DNA from 4 places in the Bacillus arachidis genome. Region 1 is predicted to be linked to each of the others. Evidence: a T-box and tRNA genes for the amino acid it is inferred to sense, from the RefSeq annotation. Region 1 holds a T-box; the other regions hold tRNA genes.
What was found. The T-box of region 1 lies ahead of QRY57_RS21970 (valine--tRNA ligase). A T-box ahead of a tRNA ligase gene usually reads a tRNA of that ligase, here a tRNA-Val.
Positions count from the first base shown of each region.

Region 1 (4,133 bases):
TCAAGTTCTTTTTCAAGGCGTGCTTTCTCTTCATCAAGATTGATTAAATCAGCTAACGGTAAGAACAACTCTGCACCTGATACGATTGCAGTCATTGCTTTTTCTGGTGCTTGTAAATCCGTCTTAATCGTTAATTCACTTGGATTACAGAAACGCTCGATGTAAGAACTGTTTTTCGTAAGCTGAGCTAAAACTGTTTCGTCTTTTGCTTTAATCTGCATTTGAACTTTTTTGCTCATTGGCGTATTTACTTCTGCACGGATGTTACGAACAGAGCGAATGATATCAACTAGAAGATGCATTTCAGCTGCCGCTTCTTCATCTTGTAAATCTTCGCGAACTGTTGGCCATGCAGCTACTGTAATAGATTCACCTTCATGCGGTAAGTGTTGCCAGATTTTCTCTGTTACGAACGGCATGAATGGGTGTAATAGACGCATCGTTTGGTCTAGTACATAAGCTAAAATAGAACGAGTTGTTTTCTTCGCTGCTTCATCTTCACCGTATAATGGTAGTTTTGCCATTTCAATGTACCAGTCACAGAAATCATCCCAAATGAAGTTGTATAACGCACGGCCAGCTTCACCGAATTCATATTTATCCATGTTACGTGTTACACTTTCAATCGTTTCATTTAAGCGAGTTAAAATCCACTTATCTGCAACAGATTTTTCACCAGTTAAATCGATATCTTCATATTGCATATCATCCATGTTCATTAATACGAAACGAGATGCATTCCAAATTTTATTAATGAAGTTCCAAGTAGATTCTACTTTCTCCATGCTAAAGCGTAAATCTTGTCCTGGTGCACTTCCCGTCGATAAGAAGAAACGCATTGCATCTGCACCGTACTTATCGATAACATCCATTGGATCAATACCGTTACCTAGAGATTTACTCATCTTACGCCCTTGCTCATCACGAACTAAACCATGAATTAATACATCCTTAAATGGACGCTCTCCTGTAAACTCTAAACCTTGGAAAATCATACGAGATACCCAGAAGAAAATAATATCATAACCCGTTACAAGCGCATCTGTAGAATAGTAGCGTTTGAAGTCTTCATCATTTTCATTTGGCCAACCAAGTGTTGAGAATGGCCATAACGCTGAGCTAAACCATGTATCAAGTACGTCGTTATCTTGATTCCAGTTTTCGATATCTGCTGGTGCTTCTGTACCTACGTATACTTCACCAGTTTCTTTATGATACCAAGCTGGAATGCGATGTCCCCACCATAATTGACGAGAAATACACCAGTCATGAATGTTTTCCATCCAGCGTAAGTATGTGTTCTCGAAACGATCTGGTACGAACGTTACTTTTTCTTCTTCTTTTTGTTGCAGAGCAACAGCCTTTTCTGCAAGTGGCGCCATTTTTACGAACCATTGTGTTGATAAGTAAGGCTCAACAACTGCTCCGCTACGCTCACTATGACCTACCGCATGCATATGAGGCTCGATTTCTACTAATACGCCAGCTTCTTGCAAGTCTTTTACTAACTCTTTACGGCATTCAAAACGATCCATACCGTTATATTTACCAGCTTTTTCATTCATTGTACCATCTTCGTTCATTACAAGAATGCGTGGTAAGTCGTGGCGGTTACCTACTTCAAAGTCATTCGGATCATGAGCTGGAGTAATTTTCACAACACCTGTTCCGAAATCTTTTTCTACGTACTCATCAGCAATAATCGGAATCTCACGGCCTACAATTGGAAGTGTAACTGTTTTTCCGATTAAATGTTTGTAACGATCATCTTCCGGATGAACTGCTACTGCTGTATCACCAAGCATTGTTTCTGGACGAGTTGTCGCAAGACGAATATGACCAGAACCGTCTGTTAACGGATAGTTCATATGGTAGAATGCACCTTGAACCTCTTTATGAATTACTTCTATATCAGAAAGAGCTGTGCGTGTTGCTGGGTCCCAGTTAATGATATACTCACCGCGGTAAATTAAACCTTTTTCGTATAATTGAACGAATACTTTATTAACCGCATCAGATAAACCTTTATCTAATGTGAAGCGCTCACGCGTATAATCTAATCCTAAACCAACTTTTCCCCATTGCTGACGAATGTGAGAAGCATACTCTTCTTTCCATTCCCATGCCTTTTCAAGGAATTTCTCACGGCCAAGATCGTAACGTGAAATACCTTCTTCACGAAGTTTCGCTTCTACTTTTGCTTGCGTTGCGATGCCTGCATGGTCCATACCAGGAAGCCATAATACATCGTAACCTTGCATACGCTTCGTACGTGTTAGAATATCTTGAAGTGTTGTATCCCAAGCATGACCTAAGTGTAGCTTACCTGTTACGTTTGGAGGTGGAATTACAATTGTATACGGCTGTTTTTCCGCATCTCCTTTTGCTTCGAAATATTGGCCATCAAGCCACCATTTATAGCGGCCTTCTTCAACGGACATATGATCATATTTAGTTGGTAAATTCTTTTCCGTGTTTGACATTATTTTCCCTCCTTCAGAATAAAAAATGTCCCTCATCCAAAAAGGACGAGGGACATCGTGGTACCACCTTTATTTACAAACAAATTCAAAATTTGCTTATACTCTTAATTTGATAACGGACAGATCCGTCTTTTCCTAATGAGAATGAATCCGTTCAGAAAAGATGCTCCAGGGCTACCTTCTAACATGACTATCTAGAGAATCTCACAGCTAATAATTCTCCTCTCTGCAGACGTTTAATGTTATACTCTTCCCCTTCAACGCATTTATATAATTGTTATTTATTATATACAATAGTGTAAAAAACGAAACCATATTCGTCAAGATAAAAATATTTTTCAGCATTTTTCTACAATGGATAGATGCTATACTTTCCTATTTGATAAAAACAACCTATAATCATCAATCAGCTTAACTATTTTTTCTGTAATATATATGAAAGTCTGCAGCACAAGCACCTTAGGTATTTACCCCGCATACTGTAATATTACCCCTTCATCTTTTAAGATTCATGTACGGCAATAGCCTTTCTATACGGAGGAATGATTATGCGACGTTACAAACGCACCTATAATTTTTCAGCCCCTTCATGGGTTAGAAATTTGCAAACCATATTCGCTGATTTTGCAATTCCACTTACTATTTTCCAAGGAATTCGCACTTTACTACTTCCTACCTTTTTAGACTTTATCATCCTTATCATCTTTGTTGTAGCAACGATTCGCTTGCATTTTCAGCCGTAGCCTCAAGATACTTGAGACTACGGCTGTTACTCATTCCCTTGCTGCGCTGCTTGTAATTGTGAAATAAAATATTCTATATTACTTACAAGCCAATGCGCTTGTTGTAACATTTTCACACCTTGAAGTTCTTGCTTTTCACTACGACTCTGCTGTTTGCTTGTATAAGATTGAATTTGCCGAATAAATGGAGAAGGATATGTTAGATAAGCGAACATAAGAAGTTGCTCTTCTTTCGTAAACGGAAAATTCTTTTGATACACCTGATACCATTCAAAACGATCGTTTCTCGCCATTGGGTATGTGTTCAGTGAGCGGGAATAAAAACGGACAAGATCTTGAACTGGTGTTGCAAACTGAGATTTTTCCAAACTAATAAAATAACCATTTCGTTCATAATCGAATAAAAAATGCTTCATTGATACATTGCCATGGATAAAAGAAACTCGTGTTTTTTCTTTCTCTTTCATCACTTCATGCCACTCTGAAAGCTGTTTCGTTGCAAATTCACGTGCCCTCATCACGTGATGAAAATACGTACAATACTGTAGTTCAAACGGAGACATATACCATTTCGCCTCAGATTCTACAAGAAATTTCTCTAAGAACTCCCCATCTTCCTCCCAACGCTCAGAGACATTTTTATAATGCTTCTCTAACGTTTCTTCCGTATATGATTCTTCTTTTACCGTCCTTTGGTGAAGCAGCGCTAACGTCTGAAACATTTTGTGATATTGATCATTGTCATCTCCACTTCCTTCAGCTCGCTCCAGCCAGGGCATTAAATAATAACTATATGTTTCATCGTTCAAAATGTGATTCCCATCTATTGCATGGTAAATGGGTGCATAATGTGTAAATCCCTTTTCACGTAAATATTGAATATGATACATTAAATGATTTCGCTTCA
Region 1 covers NZ_CP127376.1:3,940,533-3,944,665, forward strand. Annotated here, with positions in the region: gene QRY57_RS21970 (valine--tRNA ligase) at 1-2,483, opposite strand, end outside; T-box leader at 2,522-2,753, opposite strand; gene QRY57_RS21975 (YszA family small membrane protein) at 3,032-3,226, shown strand; gene ysxE (spore coat protein YsxE) at 3,253-4,133, opposite strand, start outside.

Region 2 (4,133 bases), 1.1 Mb from region 1:
CCGGAAGGACTGGTGGAGTGCTTAGAAGTGAGAATGCCGGTATGAGTAGCGAAAGACGGGTGAGAATCCCGTCCACCGAATGCCTAAGGTTTCCTGAGGAAGGCTCGTCCGCTCAGGGTTAGTCAGGACCTAAGCCGAGGCCGACAGGCGTAGGCGATGGACAACAGGTTGATATTCCTGTACCACCTCTTTATCGTTTGAGCAATGGAGGGACGCAGAAGGATAGAAGAAGCGTGCGATTGGTTGTGCACGTCCAAGCAGTTAGGCTGATAAGTAGGCAAATCCGCTTATCGTGAAGGCTGAGCTGTGATGGGGAAGCTCCTTATGGAGCGAAGTCTTTGATTCCCCGCTGCCAAGAAAAGCTTCTAGCGAGATAAAAGGTGCCTGTACCGCAAACCGACACAGGTAGGCGAGGAGAGAATCCTAAGGTGAGCGAGAGAACTCTGGTTAAGGAACTCGGCAAAATGACCCCGTAACTTCGGGAGAAGGGGTGCTTTCTTAACGGAAAGCCGCAGTGAATAGGCCCAAGCGACTGTTTAGCAAAAACACAGGTCTCTGCGAAGCCGTAAGGCGAAGTATAGGGGCTGACACCTGCCCGGTGCTGGAAGGTTAAGGAGAGGGGTTAGCGCAAGCGAAGCTCTGAACTGAAGCCCCAGTAAACGGCGGCCGTAACTATAACGGTCCTAAGGTAGCGAAATTCCTTGTCGGGTAAGTTCCGACCCGCACGAAAGGTGTAACGATTTGGGCACTGTCTCAACCAGAGACTCGGTGAAATTATAGTACCTGTGAAGATGCAGGTTACCCGCGACAGGACGGAAAGACCCCGTGGAGCTTTACTGTAGCCTGATATTGAATTTTGGTACAGCTTGTACAGGATAGGCGGGAGCCTTTGAAGCCGGAGCGCTAGCTTCGGTGGAGGCGCTGGTGGGATACCGCCCTGGCTGTATTGAAATTCTAACCTACGGGTCTTATCGACCCGGGAGACAGTGTCAGGTGGGCAGTTTGACTGGGGCGGTCGCCTCCTAAAGTGTAACGGAGGCGCCCAAAGGTTCCCTCAGAATGGTTGGAAATCATTCGTAGAGTGCAAAGGCATAAGGGAGCTTGACTGCGAGACCTACAAGTCGAGCAGGGACGAAAGTCGGGCTTAGTGATCCGGTGGTTCCGCATGGAAGGGCCATCGCTCAACGGATAAAAGCTACCCCGGGGATAACAGGCTTATCTCCCCCAAGAGTCCACATCGACGGGGAGGTTTGGCACCTCGATGTCGGCTCATCGCATCCTGGGGCTGTAGTCGGTCCCAAGGGTTGGGCTGTTCGCCCATTAAAGCGGTACGCGAGCTGGGTTCAGAACGTCGTGAGACAGTTCGGTCCCTATCCGTCGTGGGCGTAGGAAATTTGAGAGGAGCTGTCCTTAGTACGAGAGGACCGGGATGGACGCACCGCTGGTGTACCAGTTGTTCTGCCAAGGGCATAGCTGGGTAGCTATGTGCGGAAGGGATAAGTGCTGAAAGCATCTAAGCATGAAGCCCCCCTCAAGATGAGATTTCCCATAGCGTAAGCTAGTAAGATCCCTGAAAGATGATCAGGTTGATAGGTTCGAGGTGGAAGCATGGTGACATGTGGAGCTGACGAATACTAATAGATCGAGGACTTAACCATATAATATGAAGCAAATGTTATCTAGTTTTGAAGGAATATATATTTGAAATTCCTTTTGACATTCTGAAAAGAATGTGTATAATAATAAAAGTCTGGTAATGATGGCAGAGAGGTCACACCCGTTCCCATACCGAACACGGAAGTTAAGCTCTCTAGCGCCGATGGTAGTTGGGACCTTGTCCCTGTGAGAGTAGGACGTTGCCAGGCTAATATTATTCCGCAGTAGCTCAGTGGTAGAGCTATCGGCTGTTAACCGATCGGTCGTAGGTTCGAGTCCTACCTGCGGAGCCATTATGCTTCCATAGCTCAGCTGGTAGAGCACTTCCATGGTAAGGAAGAGGTCACCGGTTCAAGCCCGGTTGGAAGCTTGCGAACAGTATTACAACTTTTTGGCCCGTTGGTCAAGTGGTTAAGACACCGCCCTTTCACGGCGGTAACACGGGTTCGAATCCCGTACGGGTCACCACTTTTGGAGGATTAGCTCAGCTGGGAGAGCACCTGCCTTACAAGCAGGGGGTCGGCGGTTCGATCCCGTCATCCTCCACCATATATAGTTTATAATGTCGGAGGGGTAGCGAAGTGGCTAAACGCGGCGGACTGTAAATCCGCTCCTTCGGGTTCGGCAGTTCGAATCTGCCCCCCTCCACCATTTTAAAAAAACAACCTGATAAAGGTTTATTTTTTTGAAAAGACAAGCATACTAGTAAATATTAATGGGCTATAGCCAAGCGGTAAGGCAACGGACTTTGACTCCGTCATGCGCTGGTTCGAATCCAGCTAGCCCAGCCATTTACGAGCCATTAGCTCAGTTGGTAGAGCATCTGACTTTTAATCAGAGGGTCGAAGGTTCGAGTCCTTCATGGCTCACCATTTTCGCGGAAGTAGTTCAGTGGTAGAATACAACCTTGCCAAGGTTGGGGTCGCGGGTTCGAATCCCGTCTTCCGCTTTTTTACTTCGGGGCCTTAGCTCAGCTGGGAGAGCGCCTGCCTTGCACGCAGGAGGTCAGCGGTTCGATCCCGCTAGGCTCCATTATAAATTAGAAAAAACCTTACATCTTTTGATGTAAGGTTTTTTGTTTATTCTGCTTTAATAAGGACAAGTTTCCATTTATTTCGTTTACAATAGAAAAATAGAGTAAAATATAAGGTTTGAATTAAAGCGTGTGTGGATACGGGGGAAGGGAGGAATAGGTGTTGAAAATTGTTATTGCATCTGATTCATATAAAGAAAGCTTACGAGCGATAGAAGTATGTAAGGCCATTGAAAAAGGGTTTACTAAAGTTTTTCCTGAAGCTGAGTATGTGAAACTTCCAATTGGAGATGGAGGAGAAGGTACCGTTCAATCTCTTGTTGATGCTACAGGAGGAAAGATCATTCAACTTTACGTAACAGGTCCACTTGGTGAACGTGTAGATGCATTCTACGGTATTTCTCAAGATAAAAGAACAGCGTTTATTGAAATGGCAGCAGCGTCGGGGTTGCATCATGTTCCGGTTGAACAGCGAAACCCTCTCATCACCACAACAAAAGGAACGGGGGAGCTTATATTAGATGCCTTAGATAAAGGTGTACAGCATATTATTTTAGGGCTTGGCGGAAGTGCTACGAACGATGGAGGGACAGGCATGCTCTCAGCCCTAGGTGTAAGGTTTTTAAGGAAAGATGGACGAATAATAGAACCTGTCGGTGAAAATTTACATTTTATTGATTCTTTAGACTTAGCTAAGTTGGATTCTCGTTTAGCGCATGTGAAAATAGAAGCGGCATGTGATGTAGACAATCCTTTAACAGGACAAAAAGGAGCATCCTTTGTATTTGCAAAGCAAAAAGGAGCAAATCCAGAAATGATCACGCAGTTAGATGATAATTTAAAGCATTATGCCTATGTATTAAAACGGCATGTACACATTGATGTGGAAGAGATACCGGGTGCAGGAGCTGGGGGAGGATTAGGGGCTGCAGTTGTTGCTGTACTACAAGGTCAATTAAGAAAGGGAATTGAAATTGTATTAGACTATACAAATTTTGATGAACATATAAAAGAAGCAACTCTTGTTCTTACAGGTGAAGGAAGGATAGATGTGCAAACCGCTTATGGAAAAGCACCGGTTGGGGTTGCTAAACGTGCAAAGAGACTACATATACCTGTTATAGCTATTGGGGGTTCTGTACTTTCGAATCACATTTCAGTTTATAAAGAAGGAATAGATGCTGTGTTTGCTGCCACATCAAGTCCAATGACACTAGAGGAAGCATATATAGCAGCAAGAGAAAATATTGAAATGACTGCGCGGAATATCGCATCTGTATGGAAAATAGCTTCAGGAAAACGTCTCTAATTATAGGGGACGTTTTATTTTTCACTATTTATGTGTACATGTGTAATGAGATTTTTTAGAAAACGGTTTATTTTATACATAAAACAGACGAAAAATATAGATTTCTACGTAGATATTAGTGAATGAGGTGTATAT
Region 2 covers NZ_CP127376.1:157,291-161,423, forward strand. Annotated here, with positions in the region: rRNA gene QRY57_RS02540 (23S ribosomal RNA) at 1-1,658, shown strand, start outside; rRNA gene rrf (5S ribosomal RNA) at 1,750-1,865, shown strand; tRNA gene QRY57_RS02550 (tRNA-Asn) at 1,875-1,949, shown strand; tRNA gene QRY57_RS02555 (tRNA-Thr) at 1,954-2,026, shown strand; tRNA gene QRY57_RS02560 (tRNA-Glu) at 2,050-2,124, shown strand; tRNA gene QRY57_RS02565 (tRNA-Val) at 2,130-2,205, shown strand; tRNA gene QRY57_RS02570 (tRNA-Tyr) at 2,224-2,307, shown strand; tRNA gene QRY57_RS02575 (tRNA-Gln) at 2,373-2,447, shown strand; tRNA gene QRY57_RS02580 (tRNA-Lys) at 2,453-2,528, shown strand; tRNA gene QRY57_RS02585 (tRNA-Gly) at 2,534-2,605, shown strand; tRNA gene QRY57_RS02590 (tRNA-Ala) at 2,616-2,688, shown strand; gene QRY57_RS02595 (glycerate kinase) at 2,853-3,998, shown strand.
Region 2: it encodes a tRNA-Val, which carries the amino acid that the T-box ahead of QRY57_RS21970 (valine--tRNA ligase) is inferred to sense. The anticodon was not compared.

Region 3 (4,133 bases), 1.7 Mb from region 1:
TCAGACCGGAAGGACTGGTGGAGTGCTTAGAAGTGAGAATGCCGGTATGAGTAGCGAAAGACGGGTGAGAATCCCGTCCACCGAATGCCTAAGGTTTCCTGAGGAAGGCTCGTCCGCTCAGGGTTAGTCAGGACCTAAGCCGAGGCCGACAGGCGTAGGCGATGGACAACAGGTTGATATTCCTGTACCACCTCTTTATCGTTTGAGCAATGGAGGGACGCAGAAGGATAGAAGAAGCGTGCGATTGGTTGTGCACGTCCAAGCAGTTAGGCTGATAAGTAGGCAAATCCGCTTATCGTGAAGGCTGAGCTGTGATGGGGAAGCTCCTTATGGAGCGAAGTCTTTGATTCCCCGCTGCCAAGAAAAGCTTCTAGCGAGATAAAAGGTGCCTGTACCGCAAACCGACACAGGTAGGCGAGGAGAGAATCCTAAGGTGAGCGAGAGAACTCTGGTTAAGGAACTCGGCAAAATGACCCCGTAACTTCGGGAGAAGGGGTGCTTTCTTAACGGAAAGCCGCAGTGAATAGGCCCAAGCGACTGTTTAGCAAAAACACAGGTCTCTGCGAAGCCGTAAGGCGAAGTATAGGGGCTGACACCTGCCCGGTGCTGGAAGGTTAAGGAGAGGGGTTAGCGCAAGCGAAGCTCTGAACTGAAGCCCCAGTAAACGGCGGCCGTAACTATAACGGTCCTAAGGTAGCGAAATTCCTTGTCGGGTAAGTTCCGACCCGCACGAAAGGTGTAACGATTTGGGCACTGTCTCAACCAGAGACTCGGTGAAATTATAGTACCTGTGAAGATGCAGGTTACCCGCGACAGGACGGAAAGACCCCGTGGAGCTTTACTGTAGCCTGATATTGAATTTTGGTACAGCTTGTACAGGATAGGCGGGAGCCTTTGAAGCCGGAGCGCTAGCTTCGGTGGAGGCGCTGGTGGGATACCGCCCTGGCTGTATTGAAATTCTAACCTACGGGTCTTATCGACCCGGGAGACAGTGTCAGGTGGGCAGTTTGACTGGGGCGGTCGCCTCCTAAAGTGTAACGGAGGCGCCCAAAGGTTCCCTCAGAATGGTTGGAAATCATTCGTAGAGTGCAAAGGCATAAGGGAGCTTGACTGCGAGACCTACAAGTCGAGCAGGGACGAAAGTCGGGCTTAGTGATCCGGTGGTTCCGCATGGAAGGGCCATCGCTCAACGGATAAAAGCTACCCCGGGGATAACAGGCTTATCTCCCCCAAGAGTCCACATCGACGGGGAGGTTTGGCACCTCGATGTCGGCTCATCGCATCCTGGGGCTGTAGTCGGTCCCAAGGGTTGGGCTGTTCGCCCATTAAAGCGGTACGCGAGCTGGGTTCAGAACGTCGTGAGACAGTTCGGTCCCTATCCGTCGTGGGCGTAGGAAATTTGAGAGGAGCTGTCCTTAGTACGAGAGGACCGGGATGGACGCACCGCTGGTGTACCAGTTGTTCTGCCAAGGGCATAGCTGGGTAGCTATGTGCGGAAGGGATAAGTGCTGAAAGCATCTAAGCATGAAGCCCCCCTCAAGATGAGATTTCCCATAGCGTAAGCTAGTAAGATCCCTGAAAGATGATCAGGTTGATAGGTTCGAGGTGGAAGCATGGTGACATGTGGAGCTGACGAATACTAATAGATCGAGGACTTAACCATATAATATGAAGCAAATGTTATCTAGTTTTGAAGGAATATATATTTAAAATTCCTTTTGACATTCTGAAAAGAATGTGTATAATAATAAAAGTCTGGTAATGATGGCAGAGAGGTCACACCCGTTCCCATACCGAACACGGAAGTTAAGCTCTCTAGCGCCGATGGTAGTTGGGGCCTTGCCCCTGTGAGAGTAGGACGTTGCCAGGCAAATGGAGGATTAGCTCAGCTGGGAGAGCACCTGCCTTACAAGCAGGGGGTCGGCGGTTCGATCCCGTCATCCTCCACCATATAATGTCGGAGGGGTAGCGAAGTGGCTAAACGCGGCGGACTGTAAATCCGCTCCTTCGGGTTCGGCAGTTCGAATCTGCCCCCCTCCACCATTTCTTAATTAATGGGCTATAGCCAAGCGGTAAGGCAACGGACTTTGACTCCGTCATGCGCTGGTTCGAATCCAGCTAGCCCAGCCATTAAGAGCCATTAGCTCAGTTGGTAGAGCATCTGACTTTTAATCAGAGGGTCGAAGGTTCGAGTCCTTCATGGCTCACCATTTTAAAAAAATATGCGGGTGTGGCGGAATTGGCAGACGCACCAGACTTAGGATCTGGCGCCTTTGGCGTGGGGGTTCGACTCCCTTCACCCGCACTTTTAATAAAATATCTCATACATGTCTTGCGGAAGTAGTTCAGTGGTAGAATACAACCTTGCCAAGGTTGGGGTCGCGGGTTCGAATCCCGTCTTCCGCTCCAATTTTCAGTATGACATGCCGGGGTGGCGGAACAGGCAGACGCACAGGACTTAAAATCCTGCGGTGGGTGACCACCGTGCGGGTTCGACCCCCGCCCTCGGCACCATATGCGCCCGTAGCTCAATTGGATAGAGCGTTTGACTACGGATCAAAAGGTTAGGGGTTCGAGTCCTCTCGGGCGCGCTTTTATTAACGGGAAGTGGCTCAGCTTGGTAGAGCACCTGGTTTGGGACCAGGGGGTCGCAGGTTCAAATCCTGTCTTCCCGATATTTTAAACATGGGGCCTTAGCTCAGCTGGGAGAGCGCCTGCCTTGCACGCAGGAGGTCAGCGGTTCGATCCCGCTAGGCTCCACTTTATTTATGGAGGTATACCCAAGTCTGGCTGAAGGGATCGGTCTTGAAAACCGACAGGCGGCGAGAGTCGCGCGGGGGTTCGAATCCCTCTACCTCCTCCATTTTTATTGTAAAATGAGATAGGATTTGATTTAATAGATTGTTAAATGGTCTGTATAAAACATATAGACATGAATAAAAGATTTATTTGATTTTTTTTATGGAGGTATACCCAAGTCTGGCTGAAGGGATCGGTCTTGAAAACCGACAGGCGGTGAGAATCGCGCGGGGGTTCGAATCCCTCTACCTCCTCCATTTAAAAAAAGAATATGATATCGTCGCGGGGTGGAGCAGTCTGGTAGCTCGTCGGGCTCATAACCCGAAGGTCGCAGGTTCAAATCCTGTCCCCGCAACCAAATGGTCCCGTGGTGTAGTGGTTAACATGCCTGCCTGTCACGCAGGAGATCGCCGGTTCGACCCCGGTCGGGACCGCCATTTACATAAAGGCTCGGTAGCTCAGTCGGTAGAGCAGAGGACTGAAAATCCTCGTGTCGGCGGTTCGATTCCGTCCCGAGCCATCTTTTTTTTTTGGAAAGCCGGCTTAGCTCAATTGGTAGAGCAACTGACTTGTAATCAGTAGGTTGGGGGTTCAAGTCCTCTAGCCGGCACCACTTAGGGGCATAGTTTAAAGGTAGAACAGAGGTCTCCAAAACCTCCGGTGTGGGTTCAATTCCTACTGCCCCTGTAGAAAATATGGGCCTATAGCTCAGCTGGTTAGAGCGCACGCCTGATAAGCGTGAGGTCGATGGTTCGAGTCCATTTAGGCCCACCATATTCCGCAGTAGCTCAGTGGTAGAGCTATCGGCTGTTAACCGATCGGTCGTAGGTTCGAGTCCTACCTGCGGAGCCATGGCCCGTTGGTCAAGTGGTTAAGACACCGCCCTTTCACGGCGGTAACACGGGTTCGAATCCCGTACGGGTCATACAAAAGAGTCAGCAATTAGCTGGCTCTTTTTTCTTGTGAAAAACATCATGTGAGAATTCTGTTCTTTTCTAATATGCGATATCATCAATCTAAAATTCCTCTATTTATTATGAAATAAATAAAGGGAATTTGGAAAAGCTATAGTATGTATAAAAAGGAGGGAATAGAGCTACATGACAACAGTTAGAGAATTTATGAGTACTGATATTGTACAATGTACACCACTAGATAATGTATATGAAGCTGCTGTGAAAATGAAAGAAGAAGACATTGGAATGATTCCAGTTGTAGAGAACAATCAAGTGGTTGGTCTTGTCACTGATCGTGATTTAGTTGTTCGTGGAATTGCTGAGAAACATCCTGGTTCTAATAAAATTACAAATATCATGACTACAGGAATCGTGTCC
Region 3 covers NZ_CP127376.1:751,600-755,732, forward strand. Annotated here, with positions in the region: rRNA gene QRY57_RS05385 (23S ribosomal RNA) at 1-1,663, shown strand, start outside; rRNA gene rrf (5S ribosomal RNA) at 1,755-1,870, shown strand; tRNA gene QRY57_RS05395 (tRNA-Val) at 1,875-1,950, shown strand; tRNA gene QRY57_RS05400 (tRNA-Tyr) at 1,960-2,043, shown strand; tRNA gene QRY57_RS05405 (tRNA-Gln) at 2,056-2,130, shown strand; tRNA gene QRY57_RS05410 (tRNA-Lys) at 2,135-2,210, shown strand; tRNA gene QRY57_RS05415 (tRNA-Leu) at 2,225-2,305, shown strand; tRNA gene QRY57_RS05420 (tRNA-Gly) at 2,335-2,409, shown strand; tRNA gene QRY57_RS05425 (tRNA-Leu) at 2,426-2,514, shown strand; tRNA gene QRY57_RS05430 (tRNA-Arg) at 2,518-2,591, shown strand; tRNA gene QRY57_RS05435 (tRNA-Pro) at 2,602-2,675, shown strand; tRNA gene QRY57_RS05440 (tRNA-Ala) at 2,688-2,760, shown strand; tRNA gene QRY57_RS05445 (tRNA-Ser) at 2,771-2,863, shown strand; tRNA gene QRY57_RS05450 (tRNA-Ser) at 2,964-3,056, shown strand; tRNA gene QRY57_RS05455 (tRNA-Met) at 3,081-3,157, shown strand; tRNA gene QRY57_RS05460 (tRNA-Asp) at 3,161-3,236, shown strand; tRNA gene QRY57_RS05465 (tRNA-Phe) at 3,247-3,319, shown strand; tRNA gene QRY57_RS05470 (tRNA-Thr) at 3,337-3,412, shown strand; tRNA gene QRY57_RS05475 (tRNA-Trp) at 3,416-3,486, shown strand; tRNA gene QRY57_RS05480 (tRNA-Ile) at 3,497-3,573, shown strand; tRNA gene QRY57_RS05485 (tRNA-Asn) at 3,577-3,651, shown strand; tRNA gene QRY57_RS05490 (tRNA-Glu) at 3,653-3,724, shown strand; gene QRY57_RS05495 (CBS domain-containing protein) at 3,900-4,133, shown strand, end outside.
Region 3: it encodes a tRNA-Val, which carries the amino acid that the T-box ahead of QRY57_RS21970 (valine--tRNA ligase) is inferred to sense. The anticodon was not compared.

Region 4 (4,133 bases), 1.5 Mb from region 1:
TGTGGAGTTGCTTAGACAACTAGGATGTTGGCTTAGAAGCAGCCACCATTTAAAGAGTGCGTAATAGCTCACTAGTCGAGTGACTCTGCGCCGAAAATGTACCGGGGCTAAATACACCACCGAAGCTGCGGATTGATACTTACGTATCAGTGGTAGGGGAGCGTTCTAAGGACAGTGAAGTCAGACCGGAAGGACTGGTGGAGTGCTTAGAAGTGAGAATGCCGGTATGAGTAGCGAAAGACGGGTGAGAATCCCGTCCACCGAATGCCTAAGGTTTCCTGAGGAAGGCTCGTCCGCTCAGGGTTAGTCAGGACCTAAGCCGAGGCCGACAGGCGTAGGCGATGGACAACAGGTTGATATTCCTGTACCACCTCTTTATCGTTTGAGCAATGGAGGGACGCAGAAGGATAGAAGAAGCGTGCGATTGGTTGTGCACGTCCAAGCAGTTAGGCTGATAAGTAGGCAAATCCGCTTATCGTGAAGGCTGAGCTGTGATGGGGAAGCTCCTTATGGAGCGAAGTCTTTGATTCCCCGCTGCCAAGAAAAGCTTCTAGCGAGATAAAAGGTGCCTGTACCGCAAACCGACACAGGTAGGCGAGGAGAGAATCCTAAGGTGAGCGAGAGAACTCTGGTTAAGGAACTCGGCAAAATGACCCCGTAACTTCGGGAGAAGGGGTGCTTTCTTAACGGAAAGCCGCAGTGAATAGGCCCAAGCGACTGTTTAGCAAAAACACAGGTCTCTGCGAAGCCGTAAGGCGAAGTATAGGGGCTGACACCTGCCCGGTGCTGGAAGGTTAAGGAGAGGGGTTAGCGCAAGCGAAGCTCTGAACTGAAGCCCCAGTAAACGGCGGCCGTAACTATAACGGTCCTAAGGTAGCGAAATTCCTTGTCGGGTAAGTTCCGACCCGCACGAAAGGTGTAACGATTTGGGCACTGTCTCAACCAGAGACTCGGTGAAATTATAGTACCTGTGAAGATGCAGGTTACCCGCGACAGGACGGAAAGACCCCGTGGAGCTTTACTGTAGCCTGATATTGAATTTTGGTACAGCTTGTACAGGATAGGCGGGAGCCTTTGAAGCCGGAGCGCTAGCTTCGGTGGAGGCGCTGGTGGGATACCGCCCTGGCTGTATTGAAATTCTAACCTACGGGTCTTATCGACCCGGGAGACAGTGTCAGGTGGGCAGTTTGACTGGGGCGGTCGCCTCCTAAAGTGTAACGGAGGCGCCCAAAGGTTCCCTCAGAATGGTTGGAAATCATTCGTAGAGTGCAAAGGCATAAGGGAGCTTGACTGCGAGACCTACAAGTCGAGCAGGGACGAAAGTCGGGCTTAGTGATCCGGTGGTTCCGCATGGAAGGGCCATCGCTCAACGGATAAAAGCTACCCCGGGGATAACAGGCTTATCTCCCCCAAGAGTCCACATCGACGGGGAGGTTTGGCACCTCGATGTCGGCTCATCGCATCCTGGGGCTGTAGTCGGTCCCAAGGGTTGGGCTGTTCGCCCATTAAAGCGGTACGCGAGCTGGGTTCAGAACGTCGTGAGACAGTTCGGTCCCTATCCGTCGTGGGCGTAGGAAATTTGAGAGGAGCTGTCCTTAGTACGAGAGGACCGGGATGGACGCACCGCTGGTGTACCAGTTGTTCTGCCAAGGGCATAGCTGGGTAGCTATGTGCGGAAGGGATAAGTGCTGAAAGCATCTAAGCATGAAGCCCCCCTCAAGATGAGATTTCCCATAGCGTAAGCTAGTAAGATCCCTGAAAGATGATCAGGTTGATAGGTTCGAGGTGGAAGCATGGTGACATGTGGAGCTGACGAATACTAATAGATCGAGGACTTAACCATATAATATGAAGCAAATGTTATCTAGTTTTGAGAGAACATAAAAAACTTATTGACTTTTTTAATCAATCAAGTATAATAATGTTTGTCTCGAGTGAATATAGTCTGGTAATGATGGCAGAGAGGTCACACCCGTTCCCATACCGAACACGGAAGTTAAGCTCTCTAGCGCCGATGGTAGTTGGGGCCTTGCCCCTGTGAGAGTAGGACGTTGCCAGGCTAATATCATTCCGCAGTAGCTCAGCGGTAGAGCTATCGGCTGTTAACCGATCGGTCGTAGGTTCGATTCCTACCTGCGGAGCCATGATTGGAGAGCTGTCCGAGTTGGCCGAAGGAGCACGATTGGAAATCGTGTATACGTCACAAGCGTATCAAGGGTTCGAATCCCTTGCTCTCCGCCATGATAATTTTGGCCCGTTGGTCAAGTGGTTAAGACACCGCCCTTTCACGGCGGTAACACGGGTTCGAATCCCGTACGGGTCACCACTTTGGAGGATTAGCTCAGCTGGGAGAGCACCTGCCTTACAAGCAGGGGGTCGGCGGTTCGATCCCGTCATCCTCCACCATATATAAAAATAGTATATGAATAGTATTATCGCGGGGTGGAGCAGTCTGGTAGCTCGTCGGGCTCATAACCCGAAGGTCGCAGGTTCAAATCCTGTCCCCGCAACCAAATGGTCCCGTGGTGTAGTGGTTAACATGCCTGCCTGTCACGCAGGAGATCGCCGGTTCGACCCCGGTCGGGACCGCCATTTATTTCTGGCTCGGTAGCTCAGTCGGTAGAGCAGAGGACTGAAAATCCTCGTGTCGGCGGTTCGATTCCGTCCCGAGCCACCATTTTTAAATAAATACGCCGGCTTAGCTCAATTGGTAGAGCAACTGACTTGTAATCAGTAGGTTGGGGGTTCAAGTCCTCTAGCCGGCACCATGTAAGTTTCGGAGGGGTAGCGAAGTGGCTAAACGCGGCGGACTGTAAATCCGCTCCTTCGGGTTCGGCAGTTCGAATCTGCCCCCCTCCACCATTTACATTTTATATAGGGGTATAGTTTAAAGGTAGAACAGAGGTCTCCAAAACCTCCGGTGTGGGTTCAATTCCTACTACCCCTGCCAAATAAATACAACATGGCGGTTGTGGCGAAGTGGTTAACGCACCGGATTGTGGCTCCGGCATTCGTGGGTTCGATTCCCATCAGTCGCCCCATTTTTTTAAAATTTACAAATTAATTTAACTTTGATAAGATATTTAATGTCTTACTTAAATATTAATTGTAATAAAATAAGAATTGTAAACATATAATGTATTAGTAATTCGATGGGCTATAGCCAAGCGGTAAGGCAACGGACTTTGACTCCGTCATGCGCTGGTTCGAATCCAGCTAGCCCAGCCATTTTTGCGGAAGTAGTTCAGTGGTAGAATACAACCTTGCCAAGGTTGGGGTCGCGGGTTCGAATCCCGTCTTCCGCTCCAAATTTAATATGGCGGCATAGCCAAGTGGTAAGGCAGAGGTCTGCAAAACCTTTACCACCGGTTCGAATCCGGTTGCCGCCTTTCTTATTATGCCGATGTGGCGGAATTGGCAGACGCGCACGACTCAAAATCGTGTTCCTTCGGGAGTGTCGGTTCGACCCCGACCATCGGTATCAAATAACGTGAAAAAAGACTTTAACAGAAATGTTAAAGTCTTTTTTTGGATTTTTTAGCATAGCAAAATAATAGGAGAGCGTGTGCATCGAATCGTGTACGTGAGCAATTATAAGGGAGCGTAATATATAGGTGGAATTTTTATCCCGCTATTTGCGGGCAGTAATACTCCCACCTCAAAACTCAGCGAAAGCATTGTCCAGTTCCAGTGGACAGAATGTTCGATGTTTTCGCTTCTTCCTGCGAGGCAAAAAATACCTCTACGTCAGAAGCTCCATCCTCCTCACATTCTGGACGAGCCACTTCCACTTTTCTTTAAGAAGTTAGGTGGGAGATAAATTGCCCGTAAAAGCCCGATTGGTGAGGGCTAATAATCAGCGGGGGATGAAGCCCCCCACTGATTAAAGTTTCACTTTATCCTGTTATTCGTGAGCAGTATACTAAACAACATTACACTGTAAAATCATGTTATTTGAGTGTTAAACTCGTAATGAATTATAGAATTAAGGTATAATATAATTTGGGAATGAACTAAATTATATCGATGTATATTATGTCAATAATGTGAGTCGATAATGAACTTTTTGTATTTATTTTGAAAAAGTGTTGAATAAACATTATATTTCATATTAATATTTTTTATGTAGATTT
Region 4 covers NZ_CP127376.1:537,870-542,002, forward strand. Annotated here, with positions in the region: rRNA gene QRY57_RS04395 (23S ribosomal RNA) at 1-1,843, shown strand, start outside; rRNA gene rrf (5S ribosomal RNA) at 1,945-2,060, shown strand; tRNA gene QRY57_RS04405 (tRNA-Asn) at 2,070-2,144, shown strand; tRNA gene QRY57_RS04410 (tRNA-Ser) at 2,150-2,241, shown strand; tRNA gene QRY57_RS04415 (tRNA-Glu) at 2,252-2,326, shown strand; tRNA gene QRY57_RS04420 (tRNA-Val) at 2,331-2,406, shown strand; tRNA gene QRY57_RS04425 (tRNA-Met) at 2,437-2,513, shown strand; tRNA gene QRY57_RS04430 (tRNA-Asp) at 2,517-2,592, shown strand; tRNA gene QRY57_RS04435 (tRNA-Phe) at 2,602-2,677, shown strand; tRNA gene QRY57_RS04440 (tRNA-Thr) at 2,693-2,768, shown strand; tRNA gene QRY57_RS04445 (tRNA-Tyr) at 2,779-2,862, shown strand; tRNA gene QRY57_RS04450 (tRNA-Trp) at 2,877-2,950, shown strand; tRNA gene QRY57_RS04455 (tRNA-His) at 2,966-3,041, shown strand; tRNA gene QRY57_RS04460 (tRNA-Gln) at 3,154-3,228, shown strand; tRNA gene QRY57_RS04465 (tRNA-Gly) at 3,234-3,308, shown strand; tRNA gene QRY57_RS04470 (tRNA-Cys) at 3,319-3,389, shown strand; tRNA gene QRY57_RS04475 (tRNA-Leu) at 3,400-3,481, shown strand.
Region 4: it encodes a tRNA-Val, which carries the amino acid that the T-box ahead of QRY57_RS21970 (valine--tRNA ligase) is inferred to sense. The anticodon was not compared.